DNA from 2 places in the Weizmannia sp. FSL W8-0401 genome. Region 2 is predicted to be linked to the other one. Evidence: riboswitches for the same ligand, from Rfam matches in the RefSeq annotation. Region 2 holds a riboswitch; the other holds the start of a gene.
What was found. Region 2 has a riboswitch for cobalamin ahead of NSU00_RS13640 (terpene cyclase). Riboswitches for the same ligand answer to the same signal wherever they lie in the genome.

Region 1: another riboswitch for cobalamin. It lies ahead of NSU00_RS01370 (ribonucleoside-diphosphate reductase subunit alpha); the one in region 2 lies ahead of NSU00_RS13640 (terpene cyclase).

What each region holds. Positions count from the first base shown of each region.
Region 1 is NZ_JBBPAG010000001.1:260,523-275,249, forward strand. It holds gene NSU00_RS01330 (flavodoxin) at 483-938, shown strand; gene uvrC (excinuclease ABC subunit UvrC) at 941-2,026, shown strand; gene NSU00_RS01340 (ATP-binding protein) at 2,040-2,147, opposite strand; gene NSU00_RS01345 (Crp/Fnr family transcriptional regulator) at 2,283-3,035, shown strand; gene NSU00_RS01350 (heavy metal translocating P-type ATPase) at 3,241-5,184, shown strand; gene NSU00_RS01355 (IS110 family transposase) at 5,349-6,572, opposite strand; gene NSU00_RS01360 (heavy-metal-associated domain-containing protein) at 6,985-7,206, shown strand; gene NSU00_RS01365 (hypothetical protein) at 7,369-7,722, opposite strand; cobalamin riboswitch at 8,094-8,290, shown strand; gene NSU00_RS01370 (ribonucleoside-diphosphate reductase subunit alpha) at 8,417-10,654, shown strand; gene NSU00_RS01375 (flavodoxin) at 10,639-11,121, shown strand; gene NSU00_RS01380 (ribonucleotide-diphosphate reductase subunit beta) at 11,066-12,109, shown strand; gene NSU00_RS01385 (glycerol-3-phosphate acyltransferase) at 12,283-12,897, opposite strand; gene NSU00_RS01390 (glycosyltransferase) at 12,894-13,979, opposite strand; partial or broken gene NSU00_RS01395 (DUF4351 domain-containing protein) at 14,249-14,611, shown strand.
Region 2 is NZ_JBBPAG010000001.1:2,787,292-2,802,018, reverse strand. It holds gene adhP (alcohol dehydrogenase AdhP) at 1-865, shown strand, start outside; gene NSU00_RS13665 (hypothetical protein) at 1,180-1,335, shown strand; gene NSU00_RS13660 (NAD(P)/FAD-dependent oxidoreductase) at 1,485-2,606, shown strand; gene NSU00_RS13655 (class I SAM-dependent methyltransferase) at 2,651-3,256, shown strand; gene NSU00_RS13650 (ECF transporter S component) at 3,680-4,243, opposite strand; gene NSU00_RS13645 (DUF4430 domain-containing protein) at 4,256-5,011, opposite strand; gene NSU00_RS13640 (terpene cyclase) at 5,018-6,418, opposite strand; adenosylcobalamin (AdoCbl) riboswitch at 6,455-6,602, opposite strand; gene htpG (molecular chaperone HtpG) at 6,768-8,645, shown strand; gene NSU00_RS13630 (M20 family metallopeptidase) at 8,950-10,131, shown strand; gene NSU00_RS13625 (transporter substrate-binding domain-containing protein) at 10,248-11,015, shown strand; gene NSU00_RS13620 (amino acid ABC transporter permease) at 11,081-11,740, shown strand; gene NSU00_RS13615 (amino acid ABC transporter ATP-binding protein) at 11,733-12,455, shown strand; gene NSU00_RS13610 (OsmC family protein) at 12,654-13,103, opposite strand; gene NSU00_RS13605 (MFS transporter) at 13,119-14,324, opposite strand.

The sequences.
Region 1 (14,727 bases), 2.5 Mb from region 2:
GCTTAGAGGTAAAAAGGAAGGTTTTTAAGCTGTTTGAAGCTTCTATTCTTTGATTCTTTCTTATCTGTTCTCATCTTAAGTAGAAGCTTAATATGCCAATAACCCAGAGGAATAGTATTATTCCTATAATTGAAAATAAAGTAATTTTTGTGCTTCTTTTCATGGTTCAGTCCCCTTATTATGAACACTTTTTACTGATCCACACATTCGCCCGTCCATCTTTTTCATCGCATTTTCACCGGTTCATCCATATTTATTATGCAAACAATAAGAAAATCCCTTTAAAAAATGCCCTTTTTTTTGCAGAAAAGTAAAATGTTTTTGCTTTCAAATCTTTCATTGTCCAAGAGAGAAGTGCCGCCGATCCGGCATGGGAATTTTTAGACTGGGCCGTAACTAAAACTTGATGCAGATCAAATGCAGATTTTCACAATTGAGATAGAATAAAGAGAGGGGATATTAACGGATCGGAGTGAAAAAAGATGAAAACGATCATTGTGTATTCAACCATGACAGGTACAACGGAATTTATGGCAGAACAAATTGCGGCAGCCCTGACAGAAGCGGGTTATGCCGTTGATATAGCAGAGTCAACCAATACATCGCCGCACGAGCTTGCCGGTTATGATCTGATTTTGATCGGCGCAAATACCTGGGATGAGGGTGATCTTTGGGATGAGATGATCGATTTTTATGAGGAGCTACCGGGTGTCGATTTAACCGGCAAAAAAGGGGCGGTGTTTGGCGCCGGCGACTCGTTTTACGAGCATTTCGCCACCGCGGTGGATACGATGGAGGAAGCATTGAAAAAGCAGGGGTGCGAGCTGCTGTTGGACGGGTTAAAAGTAGATGTCGTCCCGGATGAGGAAATCGAAACCGCCTGCAAAGATTTTGCCCGGAAACTTGATTTGCGCTGCCGCGAGTTGGGACTGGTGTAGAAATGAATACCGTTATCCTGCACAAGCTTTCCCTTTTGCCGGAAGAGCCGGGGTGCTATTTGATGAAAAGCCGGGAAGGGGAAATCATTTATGTTGGAAAGGCAAAAAAGCTGAAAAACCGGGTACGCTCTTACTTTACTGGTTCCCATGATGAAAAAACAACCCAGCTTGCCGGAGAGATTTCTGATCTGGAGTGGATCGTCACAGCGACCAACAAGGAGGCTTTGGTGCTGGAAATGAATCTGATTAAGCAGTACCGGCCGAAATACAATATTATGCTAAAAGATGATAAAAGCTACCCCTTTATCAAAATTACGGATGAACGGCACCCTCAGCTCATTTTAACGCGCGAAGCAGGCCGTGATAAAGGGAAATATTTCGGCCCGTTTCCGAATGCCCGGGCGGCAGCGGAGACAAAAAAAGTACTGGACAGGCTTTATCCGCTCAGGCGTTGTCCGGAATCAAGCACCCGCCCCTGCCTGTATTACCAGCTTGGGCTGTGCATTGGCACCTGTGCAAGGGAAGTGGGTGAAGAAGAATACAAGGAACAAATCCGCAAAATTGTCCGTTTTTTCCACGGCGGTTACCGGGAAGTTTTAAAAGACATGAAAAAAGAAATGAACCAGGCAGCAACTCAGCTTGATTTTGAAAAAGCGGAACAACTGAAGGAACAAATGATGCAAATTGAAGTGACCATGGAACATCAAAATATCGTGCTAAACGACCCTGTAAGCCGGGATATATTCGGCTTTGCTGTGCAAGGCGGCTTGATGTGCGTCCATGTTTTTTATATGCGTGATGGCAGGATTATGGAGAGGGAGGTTATGTTCAGGCCGATCGGAAGCAAGGAGCCGGGAAGGGCATTTCTTGGCTTTTTACAGCTTTTTTATGGCAATGGGGGCAATGCGTTGCCAAAGGAAATACTCCTTCCGGCAGCAGTTGGGAAGGAAGCGGCCGAAATGTGCATTTCCGCCCGTATCGTGCAGCCGAAACGCGGGCAGAAAAAAGAAATGGTGCAGCTGGCAACTAAAAATGCGCGCATTGCGCTGGAAGAAAAGGTCTCGTTAATGGAGCTTGAAACGGTGTAGACTGCCGCATATTTCACGGCAATATCGGCAAAAGAATGCGTACTGCAGTGCCTTTGCCAGGTTCGCTTTTTACATTGATAGAGCCCCCGTGAAGTTCCACGAGCTGTTTTGTGATCGCCACACATCATCTATACCGCATCCGGGGCAATTTGTCTGTAAAGCGTTTTCCGGGTAAAATGGCATGAGAAGCTAAGCCATCATCCAATGAACATAGCGCTTGGGCAAAATCAAATCCTTTTTTAGGGGGGCTCGTCATATGGAGTGCCGTCATCATATCCATGGTTCCCATCCCGGGCATGGTTGTAACAGCCATGCGGGATGCATACGGCTCGTGCCGATTTTCAACCATCTGGAAGAAGAACAGATGGCGAAAATCGGGGCGTCTGTTGAAACGCTGGCATTACAAAAAGGGGAAATGCTTTTCCGGGCAGGGGAAAGAGATGATACGCTGTATATTATCCATACCGGAAAAGTGAGGATTTACCGGTTGGCTGATTCGGGAAAGGAGCAGCTTGTCCGCATATTAAACCCGGGTGATTTTACCGGCGAGCTGGCTGTTTTTCAACCGGGGGAAATTCATGAGAATTACGCAGAGGCCCTGCAGGATTCGACCATCTGCAGGATGAAACAGAAGGACCTTCAAGCCTATTTGCTGGCATATCCCCAAATCGCTTTAAAAATTTTAACGGAAATCACGAAGCGTTTGGAAGAATCGGAAAAACAAACGGCCCGGGTAGCGGTCGAAAACGTGGAATCCAGAATCATCTCCTTTTTAGCCAGTTGTGTGGAACAAAGCGGCGCGGATGATACGGTGATTGCCTTGCCAATGTCTAAAAAAGATTTGGCTTCTTATCTGGGAACAACCCCCGAAACCATCAGCCGAAAGTTTACAAACCTGGAAAAACAGGGATTAATAGAGCAGTTGCCAAATAAGAAAATCAAAATTCCTGATTTGGACGGGCTGTTATTGTATGCAGATGAGGCAACATCAGCCGGCGGGCACCATTAAAAAGCACCGAACAAAATAAACAAGCGGCGGGAAACCACTATAATGGCGGCCCGCCGCTTTTTGTGTGTGCAAAATTTTGCTTGCGCATTTTTTCAATGGACCCGTCCTGCGGTGTATTTTTAAATTAAAAAATCTTGACAAGGGTCAATGATGAAAGCAACGGGCTCTTTTAAAATAATCGTATAACAGGTGAGGGGGAGTCCCAATGTTAGAACAAATCCATCAACATAAGTATCATCTGGCATGGATCGCCGGCGTTTTGATCGTTCTTGGTTTATTGATGAAATGGTTGGGCTTTTACGCCTGGAGGGGTGGTTTTTTGATGGCGGCAACCGTTGCTGCTGTCCTTCCCATCGCCATCAAAGCCTGGCAAGCGGCCAGGATGAAAACGTTCAGTATTGAGTTGCTCGTTACGGTGGCGGTTGCAGGCGCCTTCCTGATCCACGAATATATGGAATCCGCAGCTGTCACTTTCCTGTTTCTGTTCGGCGATTATTTAGAAGCCAGGACATTAAAAAAAACCCGTTCATCTTTAAAGCAATTGGCGGATATGGCCCCGCAGGAAGCGATCTTGCTTCAAGAAGACGGAACCCGCAAAAAAACGGCTGCAGATCGCGTCCGGGCGGGGAACAAGCTGGTAGTCCTCCCGGGCGGCAAAATACCGGTTGACGGGACCATTGCAAAGGGCCGGGCATTCGTGAATGAATCAGCGGTTACCGGGGAACCGGCCCCCGTCATGAAAAAAGAAAACGATCCTGTTTTTAGCGGCTCGATTTTGGATACCGGCTATATCGAAATGATCGCTGAAAAAGTCGGGGATGACACAACGTTTGCAAAGATGATTGAACTGGTGGAAGAAGCCCAGGATGCAAAATCAAAAACCGAACGTTTTCTCGACCGGTTTGCCAACTATTACACACCGGCGATTGTCATCCTTGCACTTGCTGTGTTTGTTTTTACCCGTGATTTTCACAAAGCGATTACCTTCCTGGTCATTGCCTGCCCGGGTGCGCTTGTGATTGGCGCTCCCGTGTCAAATGTAGCGGGGATTGGAAACGGCGCGAAACACGGTGCGCTGATCAAAGGCGGCGATGTGATGGAAAAACTCGCAAAAGTGGATACGCTCGTATTTGATAAAACCGGCACGCTGACAAAAGGAAAGCCGGAAGTCACGGATGTGCACCTGTTTGGCAAAAGGCGCGAAGAGGAAGTGCTCGGGCTTGTAGCCAAGGCGGAAACCGTCTCTGAACACCCGCTTGGCCAAACGATTGTGAAAGAAGCTGAAGCAAGAGGCATCCCGTTTAACCGGTACCACTTGCAGGAAGGCGAAGCGATAAAAGGGAAAGGAATTGCGGCAACCATTGACGGCATCGCCGTTACAGCGGGGAACCGCAAATGGATGGACGCACAAGGCATCGCTATTTCTCCATCAGCGGGCAGTTACGCAACCGATCGTGAAAAAATGGGGAATACGGCTATTTTTATTGCAGCCAATGGAAAGTTAGAAGCCATTCTGTCCATCGCCGACCAAATCCGTGAAGATGCCCGGGCTGCCTTGGAGGATATGCGTGCTGCCGGGATCAAAAGGATCGTCATGTTAACGGGCGATAACCGCCATACCGCCCGGGCCGTCGCCAGCCAATTGGGCATTGATGCCTTTTATGCAGAGCTGCTTCCGGATGAAAAAGTGGAGTATGTGAAGAAACTGAAAGAGGGAGGAGCGGTTGTGGCGATGGCAGGAGACGGCATGAATGATGCCCCTGCGATTGCAACTGCAGATATCGGGCTTGCCATGGGGAAAGGCGGAACGGATATCTCTATCGAAACGGCTGATATCGTTTTGATGGCAGACAAGCTTTCCCAATATGCCCATGCCTTTGCCCTTTCGAAAAAAACGATGCGGAATATGAAACAGAATATAGCAGTGGCACTTTCGGTCGTCGTATTTTTGCTTGTTGGGGTTCTCCGGGGGCAGGTAGACCTTGCAGCCGGCATGTTTGTCCATGAAGGCAGCGTTTTAGCTGTTATTCTCAATGCGATGCGGTTGATCGGGTTTGCACCAAAAGGCGGACGGCAGAAGTTCAAGATCAGCAAAATGGGCGAACTTGATGGAGATCAATTACGGAAACCGGTGCGGCATGTAAAATAAAAACAAAAGTCCTACGGTGTGATGTCAAGGGTTAAAAACAAGTGAATTGGAAATTTTGTTGGCTCTATGTCGTAAAAATGGCAATACTGAACTAAGCCTCCAGATAATTGGAATAATCTGGAAGTTTTCAAGTTCAGGCTATCGATGATGGTTACCTGGTTACCTCATCGCGTCACCTTCTTTTTCGGCGCATAAATTTGATCGTTGCGGAGCAGCGCATCGATCAGGCGCACCAGTTTTCTTGCCGTTAAGACGAGGGCGCGTTTGTGTGAGTGCTTATGCACCTCACGATATTTCTTTTGGTAAAAGGCGCGGTACTCAGGTTCGTGTCGCCGGACCAGATTGGCAGCCTCAACCAGGTAATACCGGAGATAACGATTGCCTGTACGCGCAAGCATTTTGTCATCAGCCTCAAAATCACCCGATTGGTGGCGGGGCCAGAACAATCCGGCAAATTTTGCGATCGCGGCTTGGTCGTCAAAGCGCTCAATGTCGCCGATTTCAGCGAGAATCCCAGCACAGCTCACCGGGCCTATTCCCGGAATGGTCTGGAGGGTATTCGGGATTCCATCAAGAACGCGGGCAATCGCCTTATCCAAATCCTTGATTTGGCGTTTAAGATGCCGGATGATCTCAATAGAACTGCCCAGGACCAAGTCAATCGAATCCTCCACACATTTAGAAAGCCGGTAAGAGGACCGGGCAGCTTTTTGGATGGATGCGGCCAAATCCTCGGGATCGCTAAAGCGGCCATGGCCTTTGGTCTGGAGATACATCGCTAAGTCCTCCAGAGGCATTTGGGCAATTTCATCGAGGCTATAGGCCTCAAGCAAAAATTCCGTTATGGCATGACCGAAGACCGGTGTATCCACTTCAAGGTTAAAGGCACTGAATTTGAAAAACAGATGATTCAAAAATACCTGTTGTTCCCGGGTTAAACTTTGAATCAGGTGATAGCGCATCCGTGTTAACCGTTGAAGGGCAAGGTATTGTTCTGACTGAATCACGGATTTCGGCAATCTCCCGAAACGCAAGCGGTCCGCAATTACCCAGGCATCTTTGGGATCGGTCTTGTCCATCTCGGCATAAGCCTTTTTGAAATTTCTCACCAGCTTCGGATTCAGGGTAAACACCTTTGTACGACGCTGTTTCAGCTCGGGATCTTCATGGAAAAACATTGCCGGGTGCCAACTATACACAGATGTGGCCTCCATGGCGATCTGGATGGTGTCATCCGCCTCCGCATGTTGGAGGATGGTGTCTCTTAACTCAGAGGCACCGGGAAGATTGTTTGTCACCGTTTGGGTGGCCAACGTTTCCCCCATTCCATCCATCAGGCAGGCATCGAGGTTTTTGGAGCTCACGTCAATACCGACAAATAAGGGCATATGATTTCCTCCTCTCTGTATTGGGATCGATGGAATCGGACGCTTCGGGATATCCCCAGATGGCTTGCCGATCTGTCAGCCTCGCGTATGAGAACTCATCCGGGCCGTGGGCTGCCTGGAACTGCTCATTTCCAGCACGGAGATCCGGAGGAACGGCCTACGGGTTAGACGTTCAAGCAAGAACCTGGGGATGCAGACTTTTCGAGTAGTCAGGCTACAAGGAGGGGAAGCATTGACCCAAACGATCCTAAGACCATTATCCGGGAACATCGCGAAGCGTCCAAGTCCGAACTTGTATTCCGGGCTCGCCCGGAATACAAAATCTTATATTCACTTGTCAATGAGCAGCAGAATGAACTGGAAATTGACATCCACTTTGGATTTAAACTTATTATACGAGGAGGGAAACGGAATGAAAAAAGCCGTGATGCAATTAGAAACGTTAACCTGTCCGTCTTGTATGAAAAAAATAGAAGGCGCGCTGGACAAAGTGGAAGGCGTGGAAAATGTGAAAGTACTTTTCAACGCCAGCAAGGCAAAAGTAGATTTCGACGAGGCAAAGGTTTCAACAGATGAGTTGAAAGAAATCGTTGAAAAAACAGGCTATCAAGTTCAAGCAGTAAAGACGAATTAAAGGTGAAAAGGTTGAGGCCGGTTGCTGGCCCCAACCTTTTTATGAAAAAAGCTTATCTGCTGCAACTTGAAATCCTGGTAATAACTGTGATTGAACCACACCGGCATTTTTTGCAATGTCTTTCAGGATATAGTTTTCTTCGCCATTCAGGACGTATAACCTTTATGTTTGAATTCGGGCCTGAAACAAGTAAAGAACCATCTTCTTGTGCATTGCTAAGAATACATAAGATTGGCCGGCTGCAGGCAGATTATCTTCATCAAATGTTACAATAGAACTTCCGTCTTCTGAGATTCCGCCGGCTTTTTGAACGGGAATAGATGTGTTAGTCTCCAATTCTCCTTTCATATTTTCTAATACTGTCACTTTGTAATTGGTATAGGGTGTGGAGATTTCTTTTGTACCATCTTCTGTTTCAATTTGTGTTGTATTTTTGTACTCAGTCCCGGTTTTCTCATCAACACGTGCTAAAAATACATAATCAGCGTCTCCAACAGTTTCTTCAGGGTTATCCATATTGGAAAAGTCCCGTCCATGTGTACTTTTTTTGGATGTTTGCTGGTTTTATTGGCTGCTGAGTTGTTAGTGCAAGCCCCTATAGCCACTGCCATTTATGGGGGATATTCAAAGTTTGCCGGGATAGCTGATAAATTCAAACCGATGTATTGTACCTGCCACCTTAATCGTCTAAAATGGATAACGGACTGTGAAAATATCGGGGGGCCATCTATTCTATGGCTCAGAAAAAAGGCGAAGAAGGCTGGCCCGTATCCGGCATCTTTTTACGGACAAACTTGGCACATATTCAACGCAACTGAGGATTGATATCTTTTGTCGAATATGGTAGGATAACAACATATAGAAATTCTTAAACAAAAAAATACTAAATATAGTATGCGAGTATTGGTGGCTTTGAAATGCCTGAAAAGGGAATCCGGTGGGAAACCGGAGCTGCCCCCGCAACTGTCAGTGTGGACGAAAGAGCGAACCACTGTACCGGCTGCTTTTTTTTGGCGGCGGTATGGGAAGGGCTTCATTAGAATGAAACACAAGCCAGGAGACCTGCCAATACTTGAAGTTTCTATTCTTCGGGGTGCGGGAACGGGAAACGGCGGAACAGATGATCACGGATGCTGTTTTTCTGCCGTTTTTGCCGTTCATCCCCCTGAAATGAACGGCTTTTTTGCGTTCAAAAAAGGGAGGGGAAAACATGGCAACTTCTATTCAACTGGAATCAAAAGAAATGATTTTGCAGCTCATTGATCAAATGTCCGCAGGCCTGGACATTGAGACCGGCGCTTATAAGGAAAAGATTTTAAAATTATGGGACCCGGACGCCACTTTGGCGGAAAAAACAGATCTGCTTATTAAACATGCCCTTGAAAATATCGATGAAGCAGGTGCGGCCTGGACATTCTTTGCAGCAAGAATTTACTTACATAAGCTTTATGCCGAAGCCGCCAAAAACCGGCATTATGATCCAGCCCTCAAGTACGGGCCTTTCTATGATTTGCTCAGGCAGCTGGCAGAAAAGGGCATTTATTCTCCAAAACTGCTTGACAAATATACAAAGCAGGAAATCGAAACGCTCGGCCGCATAATCGACCCGGAGAAGGATTTGCTTTTTACGTATCCCGGCCTCTATACGCTCGTAACCCGTTATCTGGCAAGCGATTTTGACAAGCATGTCTATGAACTGCCGCAGGAGCGCTGGATGGTGATTGCGATGTACCTGATGCAGGATGAGCAGCAGGAAACCCGCATGGAGCATGTGAAGGAAGCGTACTGGGCGCTCAGCAATCTGTACATGACGGTCGCAACCCCGACGCTTGCGAATGCGGGCAAAACGCACGGCCAGCTGTCGAGCTGTTTCATTGATACAGTAAGTGACAGCCTGCAATCAATCTATGACAGCAATACCGACATCGCCCAGCTTTCGAAAAACGGCGGCGGGATCGGCGTGTATATGGGAAAAATCCGTGGGCGGGGAAGCGCGATTAAAGGTTTCCCGGGCATGTCGAGCGGCGTGGTGCCGTGGATCAAACAACTGAACAATACGGCGGTGAGCGTGGACCAGCTCGGGACAAGAAAAGGCGCCATTACCGTCTACCTCGATGTTTGGCACCGCGACATCGAAGATTTTCTCGATTTGAAGTTAAATAACGGCGATGACCGGCTCCGTGCGCGCGATATTTATACGGGCGTGTGCATCCCGGATTATTTTATGGAACAGGTGGAAAACCGCGGGGACTGGTATTTGTTTGATCCGCATGAAGTAAAAGAAGTCATGGGGTTTGCCCTTGAAGATTTTTACGATGAAGAGAAGGGAAAAGGGAGCTGGCGTGAAAAATATGAGGCGTGCATTCATGCCGGTCTCCGCTCAAAAAGGAAAGTACCGGCAATCGAGATTATGAAGCGCATCATGAGATCGCAGCTTGAAACAGGAGCGCCGTTTATGTTTTACCGCGATGAAGTGAACCGGCAAAACCCGAACAGCCACAAAGGGATCATTTACTGTTCCAATTTATGCACAGAAATTGCCCAGAACCAGTCCCCGACTGAGCTGATTGAAGAATGGATCGAAGAAGAAAATATGATCGTAAAGAAATACCGTTCCGGGGATTATGTCGTTTGCAACTTGAGTTCCATCAATCTTGGGAAAGCCGTCCCGGACGGGGTGCTCGAACGGCTTATCCGCATTCAGGTCCGCATGCTCGACCATGTGATAGATGTCAATACGTTACCTATTAAACAAGTGCAAATTACGAATAAGAAGTACCGTGCGGTCGGGCTTGGCACGTTTGGCTGGCATCATTTGCTGGCACTTGAAGGAATTGAATGGGAAACGGAAGCAGCCGTCGAATATGCGGATAAACTGTATGAAAACATTGCCTACTATGCGATTAAAAGCAGCATGGAATTAGCCAGGGAAAAGGGCAGCTATCCGGCATTTCCAGGCAGCAAGTGGAGCACCGGCGCTTATTTTACCGGCAAAGGCTACACGAGCGAACGCTGGTTAGCGCTTGCTGAAGAAGTGAAACAATACGGCTTGCGGAACGGGTATTTAATGGCGGTTGCGCCGAATGCGACCACTTCGATTATTGCCGGCTCGACAGCAAGCATCGACCCGGTTTTCCAGCCTTATTATATGGAAGAAAAAAAGGATTACAAATTTCCGGTGACAGCGCCTGATTTAAACCATCGGACGTACAATATTTACCGCCGTTCGGCTTATAAACTTGACCAAAGATGGTCCGTCCGGCAGAATGCGGCAAGGCAAAAACATATTGACCAGAGCATCTCTTTCAATTTCTATGTGCCGTATAATATCCGCGCGCAAGTATTGCTTGATCTCCATTTGCAGGCTTGGAAGTCCGGCTTGAAAACGACCTATTATGTGCGCTCGACCTCCAGTGAAGTGGAAGAATGCGAGTGGTGCCAAAGTTGAAAGTGCTGATTGCATACTTGTCCTACAGCGGCAATACAAAAGAAACGGCGGAGCTGCTGGCATTCTGGTGCAGGGCGCGCGGGATTGCGGTGGACATGCACGCCATTGGCATTTCCCCGCCGTTTTCGCCGCACGACTATGATTTGATCCTGGTCGGGACATTCACATGGGAACGGGGAGCCACGCCTGAAGAAGTGAAGGATTTTGTGCTGGAAATTGGCTGGAAACCTCCCAATGTCGCTGTGTTCGGAACGGGGGATACGCAGTTTGGCGGTGATGATTTATTCTGCCTAGCCGCCCGCAAACTTGCAAAATTTTACAACAGTCCGTGGGAACCGTTGAAAATTGAACAGTCTCCGAGGGGAAGCCAGGAAAAAGAAGTGGAAAAATGGATAGAAGGAGTGCTGGAAGATGTCAAACGCTTTGCTGGAAAAAGCGAAAACGTTGGATCCGGTTCACCCGAATAAAGCGACTGCCTTATTCGGAGGGAAGTCAAGCGGGATTTTAAACTGGAATGATCTTGCTTATCCGCACTGGTACAAAACGTATAAACGGTTGTTGGGGAATTACTGGCAGTCGGATGAAGTGAATATGTCGACAGATGTGAAACAATTCCCGCTGTTATCGGAAAAAGAGCAGGAAACGTTTTTGAAAATCATCAGCCTGCTGGCAACGCTCGATTCGTCACAAACGAGGACGATTTTGCTTGCTTCGCTGTATGCGACTGATCCGTCCGTCCAATCGATTTTGGCGGTGATTGCCCAGCAGGAAGCTGTCCACAATGAGAGTTATTCTTATATTTTATCGTCCGTCGTGTCCCTTGATAAACAAAATGAAGCATTTGAAATCGGGCGGAAAGATCCGGTACTACTAAAGCGGAATGAAAAGCTGATGGAGCAATACAATGCGTTTGCCCGGCAGCCGGATGTGGAAGACATTGTAAAAACGCTCGTGTATTCGACATTGCTGGAAGGGTTGTTCTTTTATTCCGGTTTTGCTTTCTTTTATAATCTGGCGCGGCAGAACAAAATGGTCGGCACATCGACGATGATCAGTTATATTAACCGCGATGAGCTGGAGCACGGGCGCTTTATTTCGGAACTGATCCGCGCGGTGCTTTCCGAACATCCGGAATTGAACACGCCGGCCTTTTCCGATTGGGTATATGCCCGGTTCCGCGAGTCCGTTGACTTGGAAACCGAGTGGTCGGAATACGTGCTCCGGGGCGTGGAAGGGATCGATCTTGAGGAAATGGCCGGTTTTATCAAATACCGTGCCAATAAAATGCTGCGCATGATCGGATTAAGCGAGCTGTACCCGGAACATGTTGAAAATCCGATGAAATGGATCCGCGCCTATGCAGATAATTTCGACGCAACGAAAACGGACTTCTTTGAACAAAAGTCCCGTTCTTATACGAAAGTGAGCGATTTGAACGGATTTGACGAGCTGTAATCTGCCTTTAGACGCCCATGCTGCAGTGAACGCGGCACCAGAGCCGGCGTATATTTTCGGGATAGAACATCATTTGCAGCACGGTGAAAACCAATTTTGGAAAGAAAACGGCAAAAACAGACTTGATGGCCTTGGCAAAAAAGCGGGAGTGATTCCCGCTTTTTTGTATGCCATTACATGGTGAAATCCCTTTCCTTTTTCAAACGCATGAGCGCTTTTTTATTTTTCCACAGCAGGATGACAAAGTTGCCCAGCCAGATCCATAAGAGAAAAGAAGGGAATCTTCGAAAAATAAGAAAGAGGGACAGCAGCAGGAATCCGGTTGCCGTTTGCAGGCTGTCTTCACTGCTGGTTGTTTTTTTGCCTTTTTTCACCACCTTCGCCAGGACATAAAAGCATGCAAGAATAACGGCATAAGTGAGGGATATGCGAAATTTGGTCAATGCGCTCCATACGCCGAAGCTTACGGCAAGGCCTTTTCCGCCGTTTCCTTTTAAAAAAGGGGAAAAGGCATGCCCGGCAATCGGCGCCAGGGCAATGGGAATCAATGCCTTATGCGATGGGGCCGCCCCGGATTTTATGATCAGCCAAACCGGAAGAAACCCTTTGCCGAAGTCACCCGCAATGCCAAGCAGCCCGTATTTGTAACCGGCTTTTTTCCAAAGGTTAGCTGCACCGGGATTTCCATCTTCAGTTTCGCGAATATTGATGTTCAATAACAGGCCGATCCAGTAAGAAAACATCAGCGAACCCGAAAGAAAACAAAGTGCTGACAATAAAAAAGTCATTTGTTTTGCCCCCTTCCCACATCAATGTATCTGCCTTTCCAAAGCACTTTTTTACGAAAATGGGACTGATAAAGGGAATACAGGATGATGGTCAGGAAAAAAATCATGGATAAAAAGTGAAACAAAGGTTGCAGGATGCCAAAGTTTCCCGCATGCCGGTTAAAATAATAGATTTGGGCGGCATACAGCAAATAGCCTGCCACAAAGTAAGGGATGCCGGAAAAGCAGCCGAGCTCGGATATGAGCAGGCCAAGAATCCAGAAAACGACAGCCGCAATTGTAAAAGGATGGATGGCTGATGTGCTTAACACCGCCCCTTTTGCAAATCCTTGCAACTCCTGCCTGAAACCGCCGGGATACATGCGGAAGAAGACGAGCCCGCTTCCGGTAAAATTGGTGACCGGAATGCCGGCCTGTTGAAAACGGGCGCCTAAGTTCAGATCGTCCAGCATTTCAGCGCGGATATTCCCATGCCCGCCAATTTTGTCATAATCTTCTTTTGATACACAAATACAGGCACCGTAAAGCCCTTTTTGCCGGTTGAAGCGTTCAAACGGCGAGGTGAATGAGAAAATCCCGAGCAGGTTCAGAACCATTGCCAGTTTCTCATAAAATTTTTCAGTATGGTGGTATGGAATGACAGAGACGGCGCCCCCCTGCTGTTTGTGTGCTGTGACGAGGGAGCTGATGGCATGTTTAGCAAGGCGGGTGTCGGCATCGAGAAAAATAAGCAGATCCCCTGTGGATTTCACGTAACCGTTCCAGACGGCCCACGTTTTTCCGGTCCAGCCATCCGGAAGATCAGGCGCAGAAACGACGGTGACGCCGAATTTTTCTGCTGTTTCTTTTGTCCTGTCCTCGGAGTGGTCATCCACCACAATGATTTCACCGGGTTTGGTTGTTTGCCTGTTTAAAGAATGCAACAGGGCAGGCAGGGTGTTTTCTTCATTTCTTGCCGGAATAATAACGGATATCTTTTCCCGCCCGGCTGTGCCGGTTGCTTGCGGTAAAGGGCGCTTGCGGAAAAGGACGAATCCCGCCAGCAGGCCGCATAACATAAACCCGTATAAAATGGCAGGCATTTTCACCACTTCCTGTTCTGCTGTATAGATTTGAACTCCATTTTGGTTAAGTTGTATGGCAAAACAGTTAAGATCAATTTTGTACTTCTATTTTACATCAGGGTGTCCCGGAAGGAAAAAGTTAGCATTGCCGGACTGCAGAGATGATGGTTTTGCATCTGCCCCTCCCGTCCCGGGGGAACAAGCGGATGGCATTTGGCAAAAAAATTGGTGTGGCTGCCACGAGCGTTTGTCCTTTAAAATAAAACTGAAAAATAAGAAAAGATTGGGTGCTGGCCCGGATGGAGCTCGACCCTGCAAAAATGAGGCTGTTATATGGTTTCTTTGATTTTTATTTAAAACTGAATGAAAAAGAGGAGGCGGAAGTAATGGAAAACATTAAAATGCTGGACCCGGACGAAGCAGAGCAAGTATTGAAGCTGCCGAATTCCTACTTTGACCGCGGGTATAGGAAGGGAAAAGAGGAAGGAAGAGAAGAAGGAAGAAAAGAAGAAAGAAAGGAATTGTTACGAACGATTCCATCAGCCATCAAAATGTTGCAGGAGGGTATGGATCTTCAATTCATTGTGGAAAAAACCGGCTTGAGCCGGACAGAAGTGGAAAAAACAAAACAGCAGCTGAAAAATTTATAAGAAAAAAAAGATTTTCACCGGACATCTGGTTGCCGGTGCTTTTTATAACGCAAAACTTTCTAAAAATACAGCCGTTAAAATTTCGTGCAAAATGTATTATAATTTTAAATAGAATA
Region 2 (14,727 bases):
GCCGGGACGCATTCTCGGCCATGAAGGGGTCGGCATTGTCAGGGAAGTCGCGGATGGTGTCACTTCTCTTAAAGTGGGCGATCGTGTAAGCGTTGCCTGGTTTTTTGAAGGCTGCGGGCATTGTGAATACTGTTTAACGGGAAATGAAACATTTTGCCGTAATGTGAAAAATGCAGGCTACAGTGTCGACGGGGCCATGGCAGAGCAATGCATTGTCAAAGCGGATTACGCCGTAAAAGTGCCGGAAGGGCTGGATCCAAGGCAGGCGACAAGCATTACTTGTGCCGGTGTAACCACTTATAAAGCTATTAAAGTCGCAGATGTGAAGCCGGGCGAATGGATTGCCATTTATGGAGCAGGGGGCCTCGGGAACCTTGCTGTCCAGTACGCCAAACATGTATTTAATGCGAAAGTCATTGCGGTCGATATCAATGACGACAAACTTTCACTGGCAAAAGAAGTCGGTGCTGATCTCACCTTTAATTCCAAAACGGATGGCGATCCGGCTGAGTGGATTCAGAAAGAAGTTGGCGGCGCGCATGCTGCAGTGGTAACGGCTGTTTCGAAACAGGCATTCAACCAGGCTGTCCACTCCGTACGGCCGGTGTCAAAAGTCGTTGCTGTCGGGCTCCCTCCGGAAACAATGGATCTTGAAATTGTGAAAACAGTCCTTGACGGGATAGAAGTCGTCGGGTCTTTGGTTGGCACAAGAAAAGACCTTGAGGAAGCTTTTATGTTCGGTGCGGAAGGAAAAGTCGTCCCGGTTGTGCAAACGCGCAGGCTGGAAGAAGTTGGAGATGTTTTTAAGGAAATGGAAGAAGGCAGAATACAAGGCAGGATGGTTCTGGATATGTCGTTGAAATAAGTGCAGGCAAAACATCATAAAGTAAGCGAAAATGAAAATCCCTGTTTGCACGGGGATTTTTCGCTTTTTTGCCGGTTTGTTCGTATAATAGGGATGAGTACCGTGTACAGGGAGGCGCCGAACTTGCGGAGGGAAATCATTGCTTTTTTAAAAGAAAAAATAGATCCGGATTTTATCATTGTTCGGTTCGTATGCAAAAGATATGCCCGGCCGGATAGTGATGTTGACATCGCTTTTACAAAGAAGGCGGTATACTGGCACCCTATGAATGTTTTTTATTTGCCCAGGAACTTGCAGATAGATTAAATAAGGATGTGGATCTTATTGATCTGAACCAGGCCCCTACTGTATTTCAGGCGCAGATTTTTGCAACCGGCATCGTCATGGATATGAAAAATGAAAATGCCCTGAATGTAAAACGAATGCTGGCGTATCGTTTGTATGCAAATCTTAACGAGGAACGTGCCTAAATATTGAAAAATATTGCAAAAAACGGGGCTGTGTATGGAAGATGAAGTGGTCTTGAACAAGATAAACCCCCACTTCAATCAAACCGTAAGGTTGATAAGTGGAGGGTAGTTCACAGTAAATCTTATTTTACAGAAAGCAGGCGTAACTCATGCTATCATATATCGTAATTGGCGGCGGGGTGCTTGGGGCATCTGCTGTATACCATCTTGCAAAAGCAGGCGCAGTTGTTACACTGGTTGACCGGGCGGATCCCGGGCAGGCAACGGAAGCGGCTGCCGGCATCATATGCCCGTGGCTGTCGCAGCGGCGCAACAAAGACTGGTACCGGCTCGCAAAAGCAGGTGCAAAATACTATCCTGATTTAATTGCCCAATTGGAAAAAGACGGGGAGACGGAAACCGGTTATAAACGGACTGGCGCCCTCAGCATACATACAGATGAAGAAAAGCTTGATAAAATGCAGGAACGCGCGTTAAAGCGAAGGGAAGATGCGCCTGAAATCGGGGAAGTAAAACGGCTGTCTGCCGCCGAGACGCATGCCATGTTCCCGATTCTGGACGAAGGGTTCAGTGCGGTCTATGCCGGCGGTGCCGCGCGCGTAAACGGGAAGGCATTGCGCAATTGCCTGTTAAATGCTGCTTGCAAACGTGGAGCCAAAGTCATTCATGGCAATGCCCGGCTGCTTGTGGAAGGCAGAAAAGTCATCGGGGTTGAAGTCGGAAGCCGCACGCTGCATGCGGACAAAACAATTGTGGCAGCGGGTGCATGGGCAAAAGATTTGTTCAAACCGCTCAGTGCGGCTTTTCAAGTCAGCCACCAAAAAGCGCAGATTCTCCATTTAAAACTGCAAGGTATGGACACAAGCAGCTGGCCGGTCGTCATGCCGCCGAATGATCAGTATTTGCTGGCATTCGATGGCGGCCGTATCATTGCCGGCGCCACCCATGAAAACACGGAAGCTTTTGATTTGCACACAACAGCCGGAGGGGTCCACGAAGTTTTAAATAAAGTGCTGCCGGTTGCACCGGGTTTGGCTGAAGCTTCCCTTGTTGATGTGAAAGTCGGATTCCGGCCGTTCACGCCGGGTTTTTTGCCTGTGATCGGCACATGGCCCGGTTATGATGGGCTACTTTGCGCAAACGGGCTCGGGGCATCCGGTTTAACGGCCGGCCCTTTTCTCGGCGCTGAGCTTGCAAGGATTGCGCTCGGCCGGAAAACAGAACTGGATTTGTCACCGTACGGGCTGGAACAGGCAATTGCCCCTTTATAAACAGCAGGGCCGGTCTTTTATCAAGAAAAAACAGGAGCGAAACAATGAACGATTCCTACTTTGACGGAATTTTGCATATCAAAACAACCGGTGAGCAAAAAGGGTTTAATGCATCACTGCATTACAACCGTTATGAGCCGACGCCTTATCATGCGCTTGATGAACTGTTCGATCATTATGAACTGGATAAAAGCGACCATGTGGTAGACTTCGGTTGCGGCAAAGGGCGGCTCAATTTTTATATCCATCATTTGTTTCGCGCAACCGTGACCGGCATTGAAATGAATGAATGGTTGTACCGGGAAGCCCTCGAAAACAAGAAACGCTATGAGAGAAAATTCCCGGTCCAGCCCGCCCGTATTCGGTTTATATGCTGCCTTGCCGAAAATTATAAGATACTGCCGGACGACAACCGTTTTTACTTTTTTAATCCGTTTTCTGTTCAAATCTTTATGAAGGTTGTGCAAAATATTTTACGCTCGGTGGAAGAAGCATACCGGGAAACAGACATTATTTTATATTATCCGTCGCAGGGCTATATTTACTTCCTTGAAGACCATACACCATTTGAAAAAAAACTCGAAGTCCCGCTAACGCTTTTATACAAGCATAATCCATACGAAAAATTTGTCGTGTACCGGCTTGCGTGAGGATGATGGTGAAATGAATGGATACTCAGCTTTGGTTTCATAGGAAGTGAATGCTTGGATAAGAGAAGGCTTACTTTGATCCGCCTTCCCCCGCCCACTCAGCAGATATTGAAAAAGCCGCTGAGGACATCGAATTTCCGAATTGTACGGACATGACACCATGGCCGCAGAACGGCATATGTCTGGTATAAAGCTTTTTTCCAGGTAAAAGCCAGCCATACCCCTGAAAAATGGCCATCGTTGATGGACTGGGTCAAAAGAATTCGTATTGGAAGGAAGTGAATGCTGTTTTAAATGCAGGCCAGCAGAGTATGGTGGTATGGCCGCCAGATAAAAATCCTCTTGATGAAGAGAACGAAGACTTTTAAGGCAATGTAATATAGTTGAACAGGCAGCTGCCTGCGTGAAACAGGCAGCCTTAGGCTAAATGCGTTCGATTCGCGTTTTTTCTTTTGCAATCAGTTTGATTAAAACCGGCCCTAAAATTAAATAAAAGAAGAAGTTTCCCGCGGCATGGTAGCTGTCAAACAACAGCCCGCCGAGGTAGTATGTCCAAAATGCAAACGGCCCGCCGATAAATAAATAATTTAATGAAACCATAAAGCCGAACAGGAAGCCGGTAAAAGCTGCATACAGACATAACACGAGATGCGGGATTTTTTTGTATAACTCTTTCTTGCCGAGCAGGCCGGAAAGCACCGCGATACTCCCCCACGCAAGAAATTGCATGATCGCAAACAGCCCCATGCCGAGAAACATGTCGGAACCGAAGACCGTCAAAAAGGCAAGCGCCAAACCGAAGCGGATGCCGAAAACAAAAGAACTGCAAATGATGATCACGGTGCACGGCTGGACATTCGGGACCGATGCCATCAAAATCCGCCCGGCGACGCTCAGGGCCGCCAGCATGGCAAGAAGCGCCATTCTCCTTGTCAGCCGTGAAGCGGTTTTCGCTGACTTCCTTTTTTCAAGCGGCTGATTCCCCATTTTATGCATCTCCTATTTAGAATAGAACCAGACAACCTGATCGCCGGTTTTTAGTTTATACGACCCTGCGGAAACGTTTGGCTCTTTTCCGTTTACTTTATATTTCCAGCCGCTCATGCCGCCTTGATCCCCTTCATACTGTCCATTAATGCCCTTTACATAGACGGTTGCACCGGACCCGGAATAATCGAGGCTTACGCCTTCAGAAGCGGCGGCTTTTTTTAAAGCGGAAAATGCAGTGTCTCCGCTTTTATAACTGTATTTGCCGCTGAAAACCGGCCCTTTGTAGCCCTTTACGGTTAAGGAAACCGTTTCGGCTTTTGCTTTAGATGGCGCTGCGGTGTTGCCGGAAGCGTGGCTGCTGCCGGACCCGGACGAAGAAGCCCCGGTTGTCGTTTTCGTTGATGTGCTGGTTGTGACCGCCGTTTTGGTATTTGTGGCAGGTGCTTTATCCGTCTTGCTGTCTGCAGAAGCCTTTTCTTCAGCATTTTTGGAGTGGGCAGCTGAATCCGCCGCATTGCTTTCGGATCCGCCCGTATTGCTTTTTTCATCCGTTTTGTTGCTGCCGGCGGCGTCCGTTTTCTTTCCGGTTGTACTGTCTTTTGCTGCCGTATCCTTTTCCTTTGCTGCAGTGTTTGCAACTTGTGTTGTTTCAGAATAAGTTTTAACGGTTTTCGATTCAAAATGGAAACCGTCGATAAAAAACCAGGTGCCGAATGCAATCAATAAAACGGCAATACTATCAATAATGATACTTTTATATTTCATTCCTGCTCATACCCCCAGAAATTTTTTACGGATGATTAGCAGGATGACGCCTGCACCCGCAGAAAGGGAACCGACCCAGCCGTGCACAGGAGAAACACCCGTTGTTTTGGTAATGACGACTTTTTTCGGCTCTTGCTGCGCATCTTCTGCAGGGGGTGCCTGGGCAGCTGCAGTTGCAGGTTTGTCCTCTTTTTTTGCATTTGAAGCTGTTTTTGTTTTTGCCGGCGTTTGTTTTTTGGCTGCGGCCGGTTTTTCCACCGTATTGGTTTTTGTAGTGGTGTTGTTATGCGTAATCGTATGGTCTTTCGTATTCGTAATGATGTTCGTTTTGGTTACGACTTCTTTCGTATGCTTTTCAACCACTCTCGGAGGAGCTGCAGCCGGGCTGTGACCGGGACTTTTGCCTGGATCTTTGTCTTCAGCATCCGAATCAGTTGCGCCCGTACTGCCGGCATGGGATCTGCTAATATTCCTGAAGTTATACAGGGTATCTCCTTTTAGAAAAAGGTCATAGGCGACAAGGGCTTGGAAAACCTGTTCTGTTGAAAAGCTGTCTGAAGATTCGCTTGTCGTTTTCCATTTGTATCCGCCGTTTTTGGAATCTTTATATGTGCTGAGTGCAGAAATAGGATTCGTGCCTTTTTTAACAAAATCACGGGTTGTCGGGTCAACGCCGACAGAGACAAGACCGATGATGGCCTGGGCGGTTGTGCACGAATTAATGCCGTAGTTGTCAAAGCTGGCGTTTTCTTTTTCTGCTGCCTTCAAGTATTTGATGCCGTCCCGGATTGCCTGGTTCACATCTATATCATGTTTATCCTGATAAGTGCCAAGTGCGGTCAGTACCATGCCGGTTGAGTCAACATCCGAATTTTTGGCGGAAGAACTCCAGCTCCAACCGCCGTCCGGAAGTTCCGCATCAACCAGTTTTGCTGCAATTTTAGCAGGAGTATTCGGTGCATCACTCGGAATCTCATAGTCATCCGTATTCAAAGCGATTAAATCATAGGCATATCCGGTTACCGAGCTTTCTGCCGCCGTATCGTATACGCGTTTGATCAAATTCTGCTTTTGAAAGTTTTCCGGATCCTCTCCAATCGCTTTTAGAGCGATGATGGTCTTAACGAGTTCCGTACCGGTTACCTTTTTGGCATTCACCCGGTCTGTTAAAACTTTCCGGTACTGCTTTATCTCATTGGCTGTTAGCAAATTCTCCTTTGCCAGTGCGGCTACTGCAAAATCAGAGTTTAAAGCGGAAGATTTAAAATATGATGCCGTATTCTTTATGTCTTTGCTGACAGATACTGCTGCAAAGCTTTCGGACGGGAAAGATAACACAAAAATAAGAACAATTCCCCAGAGAATCCCGAACCATTTTTTCCCCACCATTACCGCTCTCCTTTCCATAAAAAAACCCCTGTACAAAAAGAGGTATACAAGGGCAAAAATTTTTCGCCTATACCTCGTAGGCTTCAAATAAACCGGCAGCTTGGGAGAAAGATCTGACTTAGGAAAATTTTTTCCATCACAGTGGCGGGACCGTACAGGAATTTCACCTGTTTCCATCGCCCAAGCCCGTATTTAGATGCCAGTTACTAATTATAGAACAACCCCTGCCTGTTGGAAAGGACAATTTCTGCCACTGTTTCATTGACAAACAAGCGGTGCTGTGCTAAAAAATAAGATGTTAGCACTCTTGCGTTCGGAGTGCTAAAGGGGCATTGCCATCATTTATACATATAAAGGAGAGATCGAAGTGGCGGTAAAGGAATTTAAAGCAGAATCCAAACGGCTTCTCGACATGATGATCCACTCGATTTACACGCAAAAAGAAATTTTCTTGCGCGAGCTGATATCCAACGCCAGCGACGCAATCGATAAAATTTATTACAAAGCTTTGACAGATGAAAATTTAACATTTGATAAAGACAGCTACTACATTAAAATTACCCCGGACAAAGAAAACAGGACACTGACGGTTTCCGATACCGGGATCGGCATGACAGAGAAGGAACTGGAAGAAAATCTCGGCACCATTGCGCAAAGCGGTTCACTTGCGTTTAAAAATGACAATGAAATGAAAGACGGATATGACCTCATCGGCCAGTTCGGCGTCGGTTTCTACTCGGCATTCATGGTGGCAGATGAAATTACCGTCATTTCCAAGGCTGCAGGGAGCGATCAGGCTTATAAATGGCAGTCGAAAGGCGCGGAAGGCTATTCAATTGAACCGTGCGAAAAAGACGGCAACGGCACGGATATTATATTGAAGCTGAAAGAAAACACAGAGGATGAAGACTACGATCAGTACCTGGAAGAGTACCGGCTGCGGGCCATCGCGAAAAAATATTCTGATTTTATCCGCTACCCGATTAAAATGGAAGTAACGGAAAGGCGCCTGAAAGAAGGCAGCGAAGATGAGTACGAAGAGGTCAAAGAAGAACAAACGCTCAACAGCATGGTCCCGATCTGGCGCAAAAACAAAAACGAACTGACAGACGAAGATTATGAGCAATTTTATATGGAAAAGCATTACGGCTTTGACAAACCGGTTAAGCATATCCACATCAAAGTCGACGGCACTGTGCGTTACAATGCGATTCTTTACATTCCGGAAAAAATTCCGTTCGATTATTATACGCCGGAATATGAAAAAGGGTTGGAACTGTATGCGAATGGCGTCCTGATTATGGAAAAATGCCCGGATCTTTTACCGGATTACTTCAGCTTTGTCAAAGGGATGGTCGATTCCGAAGATTTGTCTCTGAACATTTCGCGGGAAATGCTCCAGCACGACCGTCAGCTGAAGCTGATTGCGAAAAATATCAAAAGCAAAATCAAACGCGAACTGGCAAACCTTTTGAAAGAGAATCGCGAGCAGTACGAAGCGTTTTTCAAATCATTCGGCCGCCAGCTGAAATTCGGTGTGTACAATGAATTTGGCGCGCACAAAGAAGATTTGCAGGATCTCCTGATGTTTTATTCTTCAAAAGAGAAAAAGCTTGTTACGCTTGATGAATACGTAAGTCGCATGCCGGAAGACCAAAAATACATTTATTACGCAACCGGCGAGTCGATCGACCGGATTGAAAAATTGCCGCAGACGGAACTTGTGCTTGATAAAGGATACGAAATCCTTTATTTTACGGAAGATATTGATGAATTTGCGATTAAGATGCTCATGAATTATAAGGAAAAAGAATTCAGGTCCGTGTCAAGCGGCGACCTCGGCTTTGAAACGGAAGACACAAAAGAAACCGATGCCGAGGAAAAAGAAAACAAAGATCTCTTTGCATTTATGAAAGAGTCACTGGACGGAAAAGTGAAAGATGTCCGCGCCTCGCACCGCTTAAAATCGCATCCGGTCTGCTTCACCACGGACGGCGAAGTGTCAATTGAAATGGAAAAGGTGCTGAGCGCCATGCCGAACGGGCAAAATGTGAAAGCCGATAAAGTGCTCGAAATTAACATCCATCATGATGTATTTAACGCATTAAAAGAGGCGTTCGCCCATGACAAGGACAAATGCAAGCTTTATACAAACCTGTTGTATAACCAGGCGCGGCTGATTGAAGGGCTCGAGATTGAAGACCCGGTTGCATTTTCAAATGATATTTGCAAAATGATGGCATAAGGAAGCCCGCATATTGCAAAAAAGCCACGGGACATCCAGCAAATCTACGGCCCCCGCGACGGCCGGCATGGTTGCTGTGCCCGTGCCGGTGAGCACCGGGACATTTGCAAACCGTATGGCTGGAACATTTCATGAATAGCAGTAGTTTATATGACGAAGAAGGCTCCATCTGAAGCAAGATGGGGTCTTTTTGTATTTTTTATAAAAAAAGGGTTGCCCGAATGGGAAAGGTGATGTATATTTATAACATATTATTTATAAATATTAACTTTGGCGCACACGAACAATACAAGGGGGCCATCCAATGAAGGAACAGCTTAGACACCATTTGAGTCAAATCGAGTCCAAGCTCTGGGAAATGAGCGACTACTTATATCATCATCCCGAACTTGGCGACCAGGAATACCAGTCTATGAAATTGCTCACGGATTACCTTACGTCACACGGCTTTTCGGTGGACAAAGGGATTGTCGGCAGGCCGACTGCTTTTAAAGCCGTTTATGACAGCGGAAAACCGGGACCGGCAGTTGCCTTTTTATGCGAATATGATGCGCTTCCGGGTGTCGGCCACGGCTGCGGCCACAACATGATCGGAACGATGAGCGCAGGTGCGGGCTTGCTTTTAAGCAAAATCATTGGTGAAACCGGCGGCCGCGTGGTGGTGCTTGGGACACCGGCGGAAGAAACGAACGGCGCGAAAGTTGCGATGGCGGAACAGGGCATTTTCAATGGGATCGATGCCGCGATGATTGTCCACCCGGCCGATGAGTCGTATGAAAGCGGCGAGTCGCTTGCGATGGACGCGATCCAGTTTGACTTCCGCGGGAAATCAGCCCATGCGGCATCCAATCCGGAAGACGGCATTAACGCACTCGACGCGGCGATCCAGTTGTTTAACGGCGTAAATGCGCTCCGCCAGCATGTCACTTCCGATGTCCGTATCCACGGCATTATCAAAGAAGGCGGCATTGCCGCAAACATTGTCCCTGATAAGGCGGTAGCCCAGTTTTATGTGCGCGCCAAAGCACGCGCTGTTTTAAACGAAGTGGTTGAAAAGGTGAAAAGAATCGCACAGGGTGCGGCGATGATGACCGGTGCCGCCGTGCAAATATCCAATTACGAACTAAGCTATGACAATATGATCACCAACAAGACATTGTCGAAAATGTTCACGGAAAACCTTTTACAAACAAAAGTGAAAAAAGTCAATCCGCCAAAAACCTCATACGGATCCATTGATATGGGCAATGTCAGCCATGTCGTGCCGGCGATCCACCCGTATATCGGCCTGGATGCCCCGGGGCTTGTCGCGCATACAAAAGCATTTGCCGATATGACGATTACGGACAATGCGCATCAGATCTTATCGAGCGGCGCGCTGGCTTTGGCCATGACCGGATTTGACCTTCTCACAAATGGGGAACTTTTGGAAAAAGTAAAAGGCGAGTTTGCAGAAACCGTTAAAAAAATACCGGTAAGCAGCTGAAAAATGGCAATCCTTTTTAAAATAGGGATCTTTTCGAACATTGCGCATCGTGTTAAAATACATTTTGTTGAATAAAGATACTTACCAAGAATGATATATTCATAGGGGGAAACATTGTGAAAAAGATCGTGTTAGGCATCGCAATTGTATTTTCAATGGTGATTGCGGCAGCTTGCGGCCAAACGAACAGCAGCAAAAGCACCGCGAAAAAAGAAAAAACGCTCGTCATGGGCACTTCAGCCGACTTTGCCCCGTTTGAAACAAGGGACACAGCAGGAAAAGTCATTGGATTTGACGCGGATCTCGCCAACTATATTGCAAAAGAACTGGGATACAAACTCGAAATTAAAGATATGAAATTTGACGGATTGATCGGGGCGCTGCAATCGCACCGTGTTGACATGGTCCTTTCCGGGATGTCCGCAACGAAAGAACGCGCCAAAAACGTCGACTTCTCCACCCCGTACCATCATTCAGGGGAAATGTTCGTTACGTTAAAAGGTTCCCCTATCAAGACACTGAATGACTTGAAAGGCAAAACTGTCGGCGTCCAGCTCGGCACCATTCAGGAAGAGGGCGCGGACAAGCTGAAAGGGAAGTACAATTTTACGGTCAAAAAACTGGACAACTCCACAAACTTAATTGAAGAATTGCTTTCAAAACGGATTCAAGTAGCCTATCTGGATAAATCGGTCGCAGAAGGTTATATCAAGAAGCAAAACCTGGCCGGCTTTGATGATCCGACCTCAAGTTCCCCGGGTATGGCGGTTGCCTTTCCAAAAGGCAGCAAGTTGACGGCAAAAGTCAACAAAGTGCTGGCAAAAGCGGAAAAGAACGGGAAGCTGGATGAGCTGAGAAAGAAATGGAAACTTGACAAACAGTAATGCATGCAGGCGTCTTGCTGAGCAGGGCGCTGTTTTTTCAAAATAATCAAAGTGAGGTGTAAGGCATGAATTTGGATTTCAGCCAAATTGTGCCTTATATTCCTTTTATTTTAAAAGGAATATGGGTAACTTTAAAATTTGTATTCTTTGCGATCCTTTTCGGGTTCGTGCTCGGCACGATTTTTGCCCTTTTTAAAATTTCACATATTAAAACATTAAAATGGATTGGCGATATTTATACATCGATTTTCCGGGGCACGCCGCTTATCGTGCAGCTGATGCTCATTTATTTTGCCATCCCGCAGCTGACCGGTTACGATATTCAGCCGTTTCCGTCCGCAATTCTCGCATTCGGCCTGAACTCCGCCGCTTACGTTTCGGAAATCATCCGGGCCGGGATCCAGGCGGTCGACAAAGGCCAGACCGAAGCTGCCCAGGCGCTCGGCGTACCGTATTATTTAATGATGAAAGACTTGATTTTACCGCAGGCGATGAAAAATATTTTGCCGGCGTTGATGAATGAATTTGTTTCCCTGACAAAAGAGTCTGCCCTTGTATCGACCATCGGTTATCTCGATTTGATGCGCCGTGCCCAGGTTGTCGGCGCGCAAACGTATCACAATTTTGAACCGCTGCTGTTTGTTGCCGCGATTTACTGGGTGCTTGTCTTTATCCTCACCATGCTTGGCAGACAAGTGGAAAGGAAGATGAAATACAGTGATTAAAGTCGAACATCTCCATAAGCAGTTCGGGCATAATGAAGTTTTAAAAGATATTACAACAGAAGTCGGAAAAGGGGAAGTCGTCGTTGTCATCGGACCGTCCGGATCCGGCAAATCGACCTTTCTGCGCTGCCTGAATTTCCTGGAGGAGCCGACAAAAGGGCGGATTTGGATTGACGGGGAAGAAATCACCGATAAAAAAACGAATGTAATGAAAGTCCGCTCGGAAATTGGAATGGTGTTCCAGCACTTTCATCTTTTTCCGCATAAAAAGGTGCTGGACAATCTGACTTACGCGCCGATGAAAGTAAAGAAGATGAACCGCCATACCGCCGAAGCAAAAGCGCGCGAATTGCTGGCAAAAGTCGGCCTGACGGAAAAAGAAGGCGCATATCCGGACAGCCTTTCCGGCGGGCAGAAGCAGCGTGTCGCGATTGCGCGCGCGCTGGCGATGGAACCGAAACTGATGCTGTTTGACGAACCGACATCCGCACTTGATCCCGAGATGGTCAAAGAAGTGCTGAACGTCATGAAAGACCTTGCCCAAACCGGCATGACGATGGTCATCGTCACACACGAAATGGGCTTTGCCCGCGAAGTGGCCGACCGCGTCCTGTTTCTTGACGGCGGAAAAATTTTGGAAGACAGCACACCGGATGAGTTCTTTTCGCGCCCGAAAACAACCCGGGCACAGGACTTTTTGGACAAAGTATTGTAAAAAACACAGTTGTTCACCGAAAGGAGCTGCTGGAAACGAAGGCAGCTCCCAAAAAAGCTAAGAAAAGACGTTGGGACACCGCCTCAACGTCTTTTTCCGTTCTATATGTTGTATACTGACATGCAAAATCACTTTTCCAATGGCTTCCCAAACAGCAGGGCAGCCTTTTTCTTTTTTCACAGTTGCCTGCCGTTCCAGTCAGCCGGCTGTTTTCACCGTAACTTCAAGCTCCATTTCCACATTTCCCTGAATGGCCCGGCTGATCATGCATGATTTTTCGGCTTTTTCCGCGAGTTTCCGCGCGAGCCGGACGTCGCTCTCGGATGCGCCCGGTTTCAGCACAATTTCCGGCCGGTGGATGATCTTTTTATACGTAAATACGCCGCCGGTCACATCGACGATCCCTTCTGATGCCATTGTCAAACTTTCTTTCTCCAGGCTGCTGCGTTCCATCATCGCCGCCAGCGTAATGATATAACATGTTGCGGCAGCCCCGAGCAACATTTCGTCCGGATTTGTGCCGGCACCCGGACCGCCCATCTCCGGAGGAATGGAAATTTTTGCCACCAGATTTCCGCATGCGATGTTCCCTGTATCATTGCGAAGCCCCGGCCAGTCTGCTTTTAAATGAAAGTGATGTTCTGCCATGTGCAACCCCTCCTGTTAAAATTTACTTTCTGCTGCTGTTGTGTTTTTGCTGGCTGCTGCTTTTCTCCCATGGACGGCATAATAAACGGCAATACACAGGACAACCCAGCCCGAAACCGCAAGATACAACATCCGGAAATCCATCAAACCGGCAACTGTCCCGAGCAGATAAGGCCCAGATCCGCTTGCCAGGTCAAGAAAAATGAAAAACGTCGAAGTTGCCAGGGCTTTCCGGTTCGGCGGCGAAAGCTGAATGGCAATTGCCTGGAAACTGGACTGCACGGTGCCGTAACCGATCCCGATCAAAGCTCCTGACAAAAGCAGCATCCATCCGCTGTGCGCCTGGCTGAGCAGGACGAAACCGGCAATTAACAAAATAAACAGCGGGTAAACGACAACATTTTCCCCGCGTTCATCAAACCATCTGCCTGTGAAAGGCCTTGTAATGACGAGCGCTGCCGCATATACAAGGAAAAAATAAGTGGCGGCGCCGGTTAGTCCAATGTCCCTTGCATACAAAGATAAGAAAGACAGCACGCTGGAATAGGCAAGCGTAACCGCAAAAACTGCACCAGAAATCGGCACGGCAGCCGGTTCAAAGTAATCTTTTACTTTAAAACGGGCCATTTCCTTCACTTGTGCATTCGCAGGCGCCGGTTTTGGAACGGATAACAAAATGGCAGAAATCAGATCGATGAATGCAATGATGCTTGACACCAGCACGATCATCTGAAAATCGGCAAACCGGGTAATCAGAATCCCTAAAAACGGCCCGATCGCCATCGCTAAATTCATGCTTGTCGCATAATAGCCGGTGCCTTCCCCGCGCCGTTCATTCGGGATGATATCCGCGACAATGGCGCCGGCCGCTGTCGTAATCACGCCGTGCATTGCTCCCTGGATAAAGCGCAAAACCATCAAAAGCAGGAGACTGTCAGCTTTAAAATGAAGCAACATCACCGCCAGAAAAACAACCAATCCGCTGACCAGCATCTGCTTGCGGCCGATTTTGTCGAAATATTTACCGGCAAATAACCGTGCAATGAGCGAAGCGAGCACAAATATTCCCGCCGCAAGCCCTGCCATCCCCTGGCTTGCATGGTAGGCGGTTGTGACATACATGGCAATACTGGTCATTAACAAGTAAAATACAACGTGCGTAAAAAAATTTGTGGAAGAAATCATAATGAAGTCTTTCGTCCACAATTTCGGTTTATCCAAAGGAAGTACCCCCCATTTCTAACATACAAAAACAGGTAACTTCATTATAGAACGTTTCAGCAAGAATATTCAATGTGTTTCTATACCAGAAATAACAGAAGCTCTTCTTCGAATATGTCCATGCCGCATTTTCCACCTGGCATGGTGGGGGTGCCCGGCGCAGAACCGTGCTGCAAAGAGTGCAGCACCGGCAAAGGGATGAAAATCAGCCGACGCAATTTTTTAATATAGGTGCCCATGCTTCAGGGGGTGCGGCACCCAGCGAGAAAGATTACCAAGCACACTTTTTCAGCAGCCCCCTTGCGTTTCTAACGCAGCGCCATCGAAGAACATTACAAAGTCAGAACAAGCATTCGGTCCGATGGTTTACCATGGGGGAAACGTGCACATGCGCAATCGTTGC